One region of the Streptomyces sp. NPDC043876 genome, then DNA from elsewhere that is predicted to be linked to it. Evidence: riboswitches for the same ligand, from Rfam matches in the RefSeq annotation. Region 1 holds a riboswitch; the other holds the start of a gene.
The links. A riboswitch is a leader RNA that binds a small molecule or an ion and turns the genes downstream of it on or off. The one in region 1 is predicted to bind glycine.
Positions count from the first base shown of each region.

Region 2: another riboswitch for glycine. It lies ahead of gcvP (aminomethyl-transferring glycine dehydrogenase); the one in region 1 lies ahead of gcvT (glycine cleavage system aminomethyltransferase GcvT).

Region 1 covers NZ_JBWKDV010000009.1:179,960-184,368, reverse strand. Annotated here, with positions in the region: gene AC0693_RS26870 (enhanced serine sensitivity protein SseB) at 1-437, opposite strand, end outside; gene AC0693_RS26865 (AAA family ATPase) at 499-1,194, opposite strand; glycine riboswitch at 1,439-1,539, shown strand; gene gcvT (glycine cleavage system aminomethyltransferase GcvT) at 1,734-2,849, shown strand; gene gcvH (glycine cleavage system protein GcvH) at 2,977-3,360, shown strand; gene glyA (serine hydroxymethyltransferase) at 3,378-4,409, shown strand, end outside.
Region 2 covers NZ_JBWKDV010000008.1:429,949-434,357, forward strand. Annotated here, with positions in the region: gene gcvP (aminomethyl-transferring glycine dehydrogenase) at 1-2,520, opposite strand, end outside; glycine riboswitch at 2,714-2,812, opposite strand; gene AC0693_RS26020 (PRC-barrel domain-containing protein) at 2,927-3,307, shown strand; gene AC0693_RS26025 (DNA polymerase IV) at 3,308-4,409, opposite strand, start outside.

The sequences.
Region 1 (4,409 bases):
CAGTCGGGCTCGTACAGGCGGACCCGGCCGCCGGCGGCCGTGCCGTCCAGGGGGCTGCGCCCGGCGCGGCAGAGCAGGGCCACCGCGGGCGGCGGCAGCGGGACGCCGACGGCGCCCTCGGGGTTCACGGCGATGCCGAGCTGCGGGGGCAGGCCGCGGGCGAACGCGACGGCGGGGGCGACGGCGAAGTCCATGCCGGGGCCGACGCAGGCCCGGAACTGGGCCTCGGAGCTGTAGACGGGCACGTAGGCGGCGCCGCCGATGTCCATGGTGGGCAGGTCCAGGGCCGCCGAGCCGGGGCCGCCGCCCGCGGGGAGCGGTACCCAGACCTCGCTGCGGGCCAGGGTCTCCAGGATCCGCGGCCCGGCTCCCGGGTCGCCCATCGCCGTACCCAGGACCGCTTCCAGTTCGTTGGCCGGCCAGCCGCTGCCCTGCATGCCCGTGTCTCCCCGTGTCCGTGCCGGTCCCGTCACTGCGGGGGACCGGTCACCGCCGAGGCTAGTGCGTCGCGGGGCCCGCGCCGAAGCCGATCCGGGTCACCCGGGCCGCCGCCGCCCGGTCGAGCAGGACGGCGGAGGCGCAGCCCGCCGGGAGCCGGCCCGCTTCGGCCTCGCGCACCAGCCGGGCGACCGCGCCGCGGTGCCGGGCGAAGGCGTACGCCGACACGCCGCGCCCCCGGGCCGCCTGCCCGGCCAGGGCCTCCTCGGCGGTGGCGTCGAGCAGCACCAGGTGCAGGTCGCGGCCGCGGCGGCGGGCGGCCCCGGCGAGCAGCGCCCGGACCCAGGTCTGCGTGCCGCAGTCGTGGACGACGGCGGAGTCCCCCGAGCGCAGCACGCGCCACAGCCCCCAGTAGTGCGCGGCGCGCACCAGGGGCCGGTAGGCGGCGTAGGGCAGCGCGCGGGGCATCCGGTGCTCCCAGCGCTCGCGGGCGTCCTGGGAGTCGATGCCGCCGCCCGCGACGGCGCGCTTGATGAGGGTGCTCTTGCCGCCGCCGGGCAGGCCGGACACGACGACGATGTCGCCCTCGGCGAAGCGGAGGCGGGCCGGGCCGCCGCGGACCGGGCCCCGGCCGCGCAGGTCCCGTACGGCCGCGCGGGCCGCGGGTCCGGGGCCGGCGGTGTCCCGCGGTCGGCGCTCCGGCCGGCCCGCCGCGCCGCCCGCCGCCGCACGCGCTCCCGGCACCCGCGCCGCCACCGCTCCCGCCGCCGTCGTCCCCGCCGCCGCACCGAATCTGCGCACAGTGATCGCCTCCCCCGGATCGGGTCACCAGGACCCTTGCCCCCTGAGTGTAAAGAGACGGTAATGCGGTGGACATGGTTCCGGTCGGGTCGTCGGACCGGGTGCGGGTCCGGCGGCCCGATCCGGGGCCCGCACGCCCATGCGGGCCCCGGCCGTGCAATGATGTGCGCCATCTGGACCCAACTGCATAAAGGCCGCTTGAATCCGCGCGGGAGAGTCCCGGGAGTTGCTGCGCACCCCGGGCGCCGAAGGAGCAAGACCCTCCCTTGAATCTCTCAGGCCCCGTACCGCGTGGATGAGGCAGATCTGAAAAGCGAGTCCGTACCGCCCCCTGGGCGGTACGCGCTCCACCCAAGGTGCAAGTCGGGGAACTTCGGTGCGAATCGAGGAACTCCCGGCGAACCTCTCAGGTTCCGATGACAGATGGGGAGGATCCTCCTCGTCATGTCATGTCGATGCCCTGTCGATGCCCCGGGACCTTGGGAGCCACACCCATGAGCACTGCCCCCCGCCTGACCGCCCTCGATGCGCTGCACCGTTCGCTCGGTGCGACCATGACCGACTTCGCGGGCTGGGACATGCCGCTGCGCTACGGCAGCGAGCGCGACGAGCACAACGCCGTCCGCACCCGGGCCGGCCTGTTCGACCTGTCCCACATGGGCGAGATCACGCTGACCGGCCCCGAGGCCGTCAAGGTCCTGGACCACGCGCTGGTCGGGAACATCTCCACGGTGGGCGTCGGCCGGGCCCGGTACACGCACATCTGCCGCGAGGACGGCGGCATCCTCGACGACCTGATCGTCTACCGCCTCGGTGAGACCGAGTTCATGGTCGTCGCCAACGCCTCCAACGCCCAGGTCGTCCTCGACGCGATCACCGAGCGCGCCGCCGGCTTCGACGCCGAGGTCCGCGACGACCGCGACGCCTACGCGCTGCTCGCGGTCCAGGGACCGCAGTCCCCGGCCATCCTGAAGTCGCTCACCGACGCCGACCTGGACGGGCTGAAGTACTACGCCGGTCTGCCCGGCACGGTCGCCGGGGTGCCCGCGCTGATCGCGCGCACCGGTTACACCGGTGAGGACGGCTTCGAGCTGTTCGTCGCCCCCGAGCACGCCGTGGAGCTGTGGCAGGCGCTGACCAAGGCGGGCGAGGGCGCCGGCCTGATTCCGTGCGGTCTGTCCTGCCGCGACACGCTGCGCCTGGAGGCGGGCATGCCGCTGTACGGGCACGAGCTGACGACCGCGCTGACCCCGTTCGACGCGGGTCTGGGCCGGGTCGTGAAGTTCGAGAAGGAGGGCGACTTCGTCGGCCGCGCCGCCCTGGAGGCCGCCGCCGAGCGCGCCGCCTCCGCCGCCCCGCGCAAGCTGGTCGGCCTGATCGCCGAGGGCCGCCGCGTCCCGCGCGCCGGGTTCCCGGTCGTGGCCGACGGCCAGGTCATCGGCGAGGTCACCTCGGGCGCCCCGTCCCCGACGCTGGGCAAGCCCATCGCGATGGCGTACGTCGACGCGTCGCACGCCGCACCGGGCACCTCCGGCGTCGGAGTGGACATTCGCGGTACGCATGAGCCGTACGAGGTCGTGGCCCTGCCCTTCTACAAGCGTCAGAAGTGACGCTTCCCCCCACCGGGAAGCCCGCAGCGCAGCCCGCGGAACACACGTCGGCGCACGGGGCACCGCACGTCCCACCCCGTGAGACCCCTGTCCATCAGCACTCCCCCGCATCCAGGAGAATCAGGTCATGAGCAACCCCCAGCAGCTGCGTTACAGCAAGGAGCACGAGTGGCTGTCGGACGCCGTGGACGGCGTCGCGACGGTCGGCATCACGGAGTTCGCGGCCAACGCGCTCGGTGACGTCGTCTACGCCCAGCTGCCCGAGGCGGGCGCCCAGGTGACCGCGGGCGAGACCTGCGGCGAGCTGGAGTCGACCAAGTCGGTCAGCGACCTGTACTCCCCCGTCACGGGCGAGATCGTCGAGTTCAACCAGGACGTCGTGGACGACCCTGCGCTGGTCAACACCGCTCCCTTCGAGGGTGGCTGGCTGTTCAAGGTGCGCATCACGGACGAGCCGGCCGACCTGCTCTCCGCCGAGGAGTACGCCGCGCTCACCCACTCCGACAACTGACACCCCAGGGGATCCTGATGTCTGTTCTCAACACCCCGCTGCACGAGCTCGACCCCGACGTCGCCGCCGCCGTCGACGCCGAGCTCGTGCGCCAGCAGTCCACCCTGGAAATGATCGCGTCGGAGAACTTCGCTCCGGTCGCCGTCATGGAGGCCCAGGGCTCGGTCCTGACCAACAAGTACGCCGAGGGCTACCCCGGCCGCCGCTACTACGGCGGCTGCGAGCACGTCGACGTGGTCGAGCAGATCGCGATCGACCGGATCAAGGCGCTGTTCGGCGCCGAGGCCGCGAACGTGCAGCCGCACTCCGGTGCGCAGGCCAACGCGGCCGCGATGTTCGCGCTGCTGAAGCCGGGCGACACGATCATGGGCCTGAACCTGGCCCACGGCGGTCACCTGACCCACGGCATGAAGATCAACTTCTCCGGCAAGCTCTACAACGTGGTCCCGTACCACGTCGACGAGACCGGCCGCGTGGACATGGCCGAGGTCGAGCGCCTCGCCAAGGAGTCCAAGCCGCAGATGATCGTCGCGGGCTGGTCCGCCTACCCGCGCCAGCTGGACTTCGCCGCCTTCCGCCGCATCGCGGACGAGGTCGGCGCGTACCTGATGGTCGACATGGCGCACTTCGCCGGTCTGGTCGCCGCGGGCCTGCACCCCAACCCGGTGCCGCACGCCCACGTCGTCACCACCACCACGCACAAGACCCTCGGCGGTCCGCGCGGCGGCGTGATCCTGTCCACGCAGGAACTGGCCAAGAAGATCAACTCCGCGGTCTTCCCGGGTCAGCAGGGCGGCCCGCTGGAGCACGTGATCGCGGCCAAGGCGGTCTCCTTCAAGGTCGCGGCCTCGCCCGAGTTCAAGGAGCGCCAGGAGCGCACCCTGGAGGGCGCGAAGATCATCGCCGCGCGCCTGGTGCGCGAGGACGTCACCAAGGTCGGCGTCTCGGTGCTGTCCGGCGGTACGGACGTCCACCTGGTCCTGGTCGACCTGCGCGACTCCGAGCTGGACGGCCAGCAGGCCGAGGACCGGCTGCACGAGATCGGCATC
Region 2 (4,409 bases), on a different contig from region 1:
GTCGATCAGGCGCTTGGCGATGTCGTCGACGCTCACGCCGGTGGACTTCGACAGCGGGCGCAGGTCGATGATGCACTCGTGCGCGACCAGGTTGCCCGGACCGGTGTACAGCACGGGGTAGTGCGGCTCCAGGCGCTTGGCGATGTAGTTCGCACCGAGCACCGCCACCTGGGTGGCGCGCTTGAGGCCCTCGCCGCCCATCAGGCGCACGTACGACCACGAGATCGGCAGGATGCCCGCCGAACCCCACGGAGCGGCCGAGATCGGGCCGACGCCCGTCTCCGGACCCGCGGTGGGCTGGAGCGGGTGGTTCGGCAGGTACGGGGCCAGGTGCGCCCGGACACCGACCGGGCCGACGCCCGGGCCGCCGCCGCCGTGCGGGATGCAGAAGGTCTTGTGCAGGTTCAGGTGCGAGACGTCGCCGCCGAAGTGACCCGGCTTGGCGAGGCCGACCAGGGCGTTGAGGTTGGCGCCGTCCACGTAGACCTGGCCGCCCGCGTCGTGCACCTGGGCGCAGATGTCGGCGACGTGCTCCTCGAAGACGCCGTGGGTGGACGGGTAGGTGATCATCAGCACGGCGAGCTCGTCGCGGTACTGCTCGATCTTGGCCCGCAGGTCGGCGGCGTCGACCTCGCCGTCGTCCGCCGTCTTGACGACGACGACCTTCATGCCCGCCATCACGGCGCTGGCGGCGTTGGTGCCGTGCGCGGAGGAGGGGATCAGGCAGACGGTGCGCTGCTCGTCGCCGTTGGCCCGGTGGTACGCCCGGACGGCGAGGAGACCGGCCAGCTCGCCCTGGGATCCGGCGTTGGGCTGGAGGGAGACCTTGTCGTAGCCGGTGACCTCGCAGAGACGTTCCTCCAGCTCGGTGATGAGCGTGAGGTAGCCCTCGGCCTGCTCGACCGGGGCGAAGGGGTGCAGCTGGCCGAACTCGGGCCAGGTGACCGACTCCATCTCGGTGGTCGCGTTGAGCTTCATGGTGCAGGAGCCCAGCGGGATCATGCCGCGGTCCAGCGCGTAGTCCTTGTCCGAGAGCTTGCGCAGGTAGCGCAGCATCGCGGTCTCGGAGCGGTGCTGGTGGAAGACCGGGTGGCTCAGGTACGCGTCGGAGCGCAGCAGCCCCTCGGGCAGCGCGTCCGCGGTGGTCTCGTCCAGGGCCTCGATGTCCGCGGTGACGCCGAAGGCGGCCCACACGGCGTCGATGTCGGCGCGCAGGGTCGTCTCGTCGCAGGAGACGGAGACGTGGTCGCCGTCGACCAGGTGCAGGTTGACCCCGGCCGCGCGGGCCGCGGCCACGACGTCGGCGGCCGTGCCGGGCACCCGCGCGGTGACGGTGTCGAAGTACGAGCCGTGGACCAGCTCGACCCCGCCGGCCGTCAGGCCCCCGGCGAGCAGGGCGGCGTAGCGGTGGGTGCGGCGGGCGATCGTCCGCAGGCCGTCGGGGCCGTGGTAGACGGCGTACATGGCGGCCATGACGGCGAGCAGCACCTGCGCGGTACAGATGTTGCTGGTGGCCTTCTCGCGGCGGATGTGCTGCTCGCGGGTCTGCAGGGCCAGGCGGTAGGCCTTGTTCCCGTCGGCGTCCACCGAGACGCCGACCAGGCGGCCGGGCAGCGAGCGGGCGTGCTTGTCCTGGACGGCCATGTAACCGGCGTGCGGACCGCCGAAGCCCATCGGGACGCCGAAGCGCTGGGTGGTGCCGATGGCGATGTCCGCGCCGAGCGCGCCCGGGGAGGTGAGCAGGGTCAGCGCGAGCAGGTCGGCGGCGACGGTGACGATCGCGCCCAGCTCGTGCGCCTGGTCGATGACCGGCTTGATGTCGCGGACCGCGCCGGAGGCGCCCGGGTACTGGAGCAGCACGCCGAAGACGCCGCGCTCGGCGACCTCGGCCGGGATGCCCCCGGACAGGTCGGCGACGACGACCTCGACCCCGGTGGGCTCGGCGCGCGTCTGGATGACCGCGATCGTCTGCGGCAGCGTGTCGGCGTCGATGAGGAAGACGCCGTCCTTGACCTTGCCCACGCGGCGGGCGAGCTGCATGGCCTCGGCGGCCGCGGTGCCCTCGTCGAGCAGGGAGGCGCCGGAGGTCGGCAGACCGGTCAGGTCGGCCACGACGGTCTGGAAGTTCAGCAGGGCTTCGAGGCGCCCCTGCGAGATCTCGGGCTGGTAGGGCGTGTACGCCGTGTACCAGGCCGGGTTCTCCATGACGTTGCGCAGGATGACCGGCGGCGTGAAGGTGCCGTAGTACCCGAGGCCGATCATCGGCCTCAGGACCTGGTTGCGGTCGGCGAGGAGACGCAGCTCGGCGAGCACCTCGGCCTCGGTGCGGGCCTCGGGGAGGTCCAGCGCCTCGGCGCTCTTGATGACGTCCGGCACCGCGGCGGCGGTCAGCTCGTCCAGGGAGCCGTAGCCCACCTGGGCCAGCATCTTCGCCTGCGCCTCGGCATCCGGGCCGATGTGGCGCTGCTCGAAGGGGATGCCTCGCTCCAGCTGGGAGAGCGGAATGCGGTTGGCGGTCATGTACGGAGGCCTCCTGGTCGTACGACCTGCGAGGGGCACCACGGCGCGGGCACCCGGACGGCCTCCCCCTCTGTCATGTCAACCTGAGAGCTTCACCGGGCCTGCGGGGATCGCCCGCGGGTCCGGCTTTCACCGTCGGTGAGGAGGGGTGGCGGAACTGCTGTCCGTCACCCGCCCTGCTTTCCAGAGTGGCCTCGTCCGTGCGGTACGTCTGCCTGAGAGATTCCGGGGAGGAGTTGCTCCTTCGGCGCCTCCGGCGAACTCGATCGGAGGACTCTCCCGCACAGGGTCAGCAGCCGTTCCCCAGCCTACCAGCGAGGATCTGGGCCCTTCCTCGAGTGGCCCCCACTGCGGAAATGCACTTTTGTAGTCATTACGGATGAGTTGCGACCAAAAGGAGGCGACCGTGCAGACCGACATCGATCCGCGCAGCCTGATCGGCCGCAAGGCGTTCGACCGCAATGGCACCAAGATCGGCACCGTGGACGAGGTCTACCTCGACGATGCCACGGGCGTCCCCGAATGGGCCGCCGTACGGACCGGCCTCTTCAGCCGGGACGCCTTCGTCCCCCTGGAACCGAGCGAGGTGGTGGGCGACACCCTGCGGGTTCCCTTCGAACGCTCCCTGATCAAAGAAGCCCCGGACTTCGGGGTCGGCCGCCACCTCTCGCCGGAGCAGGAACTCCAGCTCTACCACCACTACGGCCTGGACGTGACCTTGCCGAGTGACTTCCACCACGGCGACCGCGAGCGCGACTTCGGCCGCCTGGCGGGCGACGAAAGCTGATCACTCCGTTTCTTCGTCTTCTTTGGCATGTTCCCCGGCCAGCGGCAGCGGATCGGACGGCTCCAGTTCGGGATCGTCCACCCGGAAGGTCCGCACCCGGCCCGGGGCCGATCCCGGCTGCTCGAAGCGGACGGTCACCCTCCCCACCCCGCTGCCCTGCACCCAGCCGGGCCCGTACACCGCGTGCCGTACGTCGATCCCCGCCGACCAGCTCCGCTCCGGAGCGGGGGCGTCCTGGGTGACGGCGCCTACGGAGGCCCCCGCGTCGGCGCCCCCACCCGGCCCCGGCGCACCCGCAGCCGGCCCCTGCGCATCCACTCCCACCCGCGCCGGGCCCCCGCCGGGATCCGCCGGGGCATCTGCCCGGGCGTCCGCCTGGGCGCGCGCCTCCGCTTCCGCCTGAGCCTCCGCTTCCGCCCGCGCCTCCGCCTCCGCCTGTGCTTCGGCCTGGGCGAACAGGTCCTCCTGGGTGAAGTCGGCCAGCCCGGACACTCCGACGCCCAGCAGCCGCACCCCGCCCGTGGTGTCGACCCCCTCCAGCAGCCGCGCCGCCGCCTCCCGGACCACCGCGGGGTCGTCCGTCGGCCCCCGCAGGGTCTCCGACCGGGTCAGCGTGGAGAAGTCGTACCGGCGCACCTTGAGCACGATCGTGCGGCCGGAGTGCCCCGAGGCCCTCAGCCGGACCACGCACCGCTCCGCGAGCCGCTGGACCTCGCCCCGGATCCGCACCCGGTCGTGCAGGTCCACGTCGAAGGTGTCCTCGACGGACACGGACTTCGCGTCCCGCTCCGCGACCACCGGCCGGTCGTCCAGCCCCAGCGCCATCCGGTACAGGGCCACCCCGTGCGCCCGCCCCGTCATCCGGACCAGCTCGTCCTCCCCCGCCTCGGCCAGCTCCCCCACCGTGGTGATCCCGGCCCGGCGCAGGTGCTCCCCCGTGGCCGGCCCCACCCCGGGCAGGGTCCGTACCGACATGGGCGCCAGCAGCTCCCGCTCGGTCCCCGGCTCGATCAGCAGCAGCCCGTCCGGCTTGGCGCCCTCGGAGGCCACCTTGGCCAGCATCTTCGACCCGGCCAGCCCCACCGAGGCGCTGAGCCCCGTC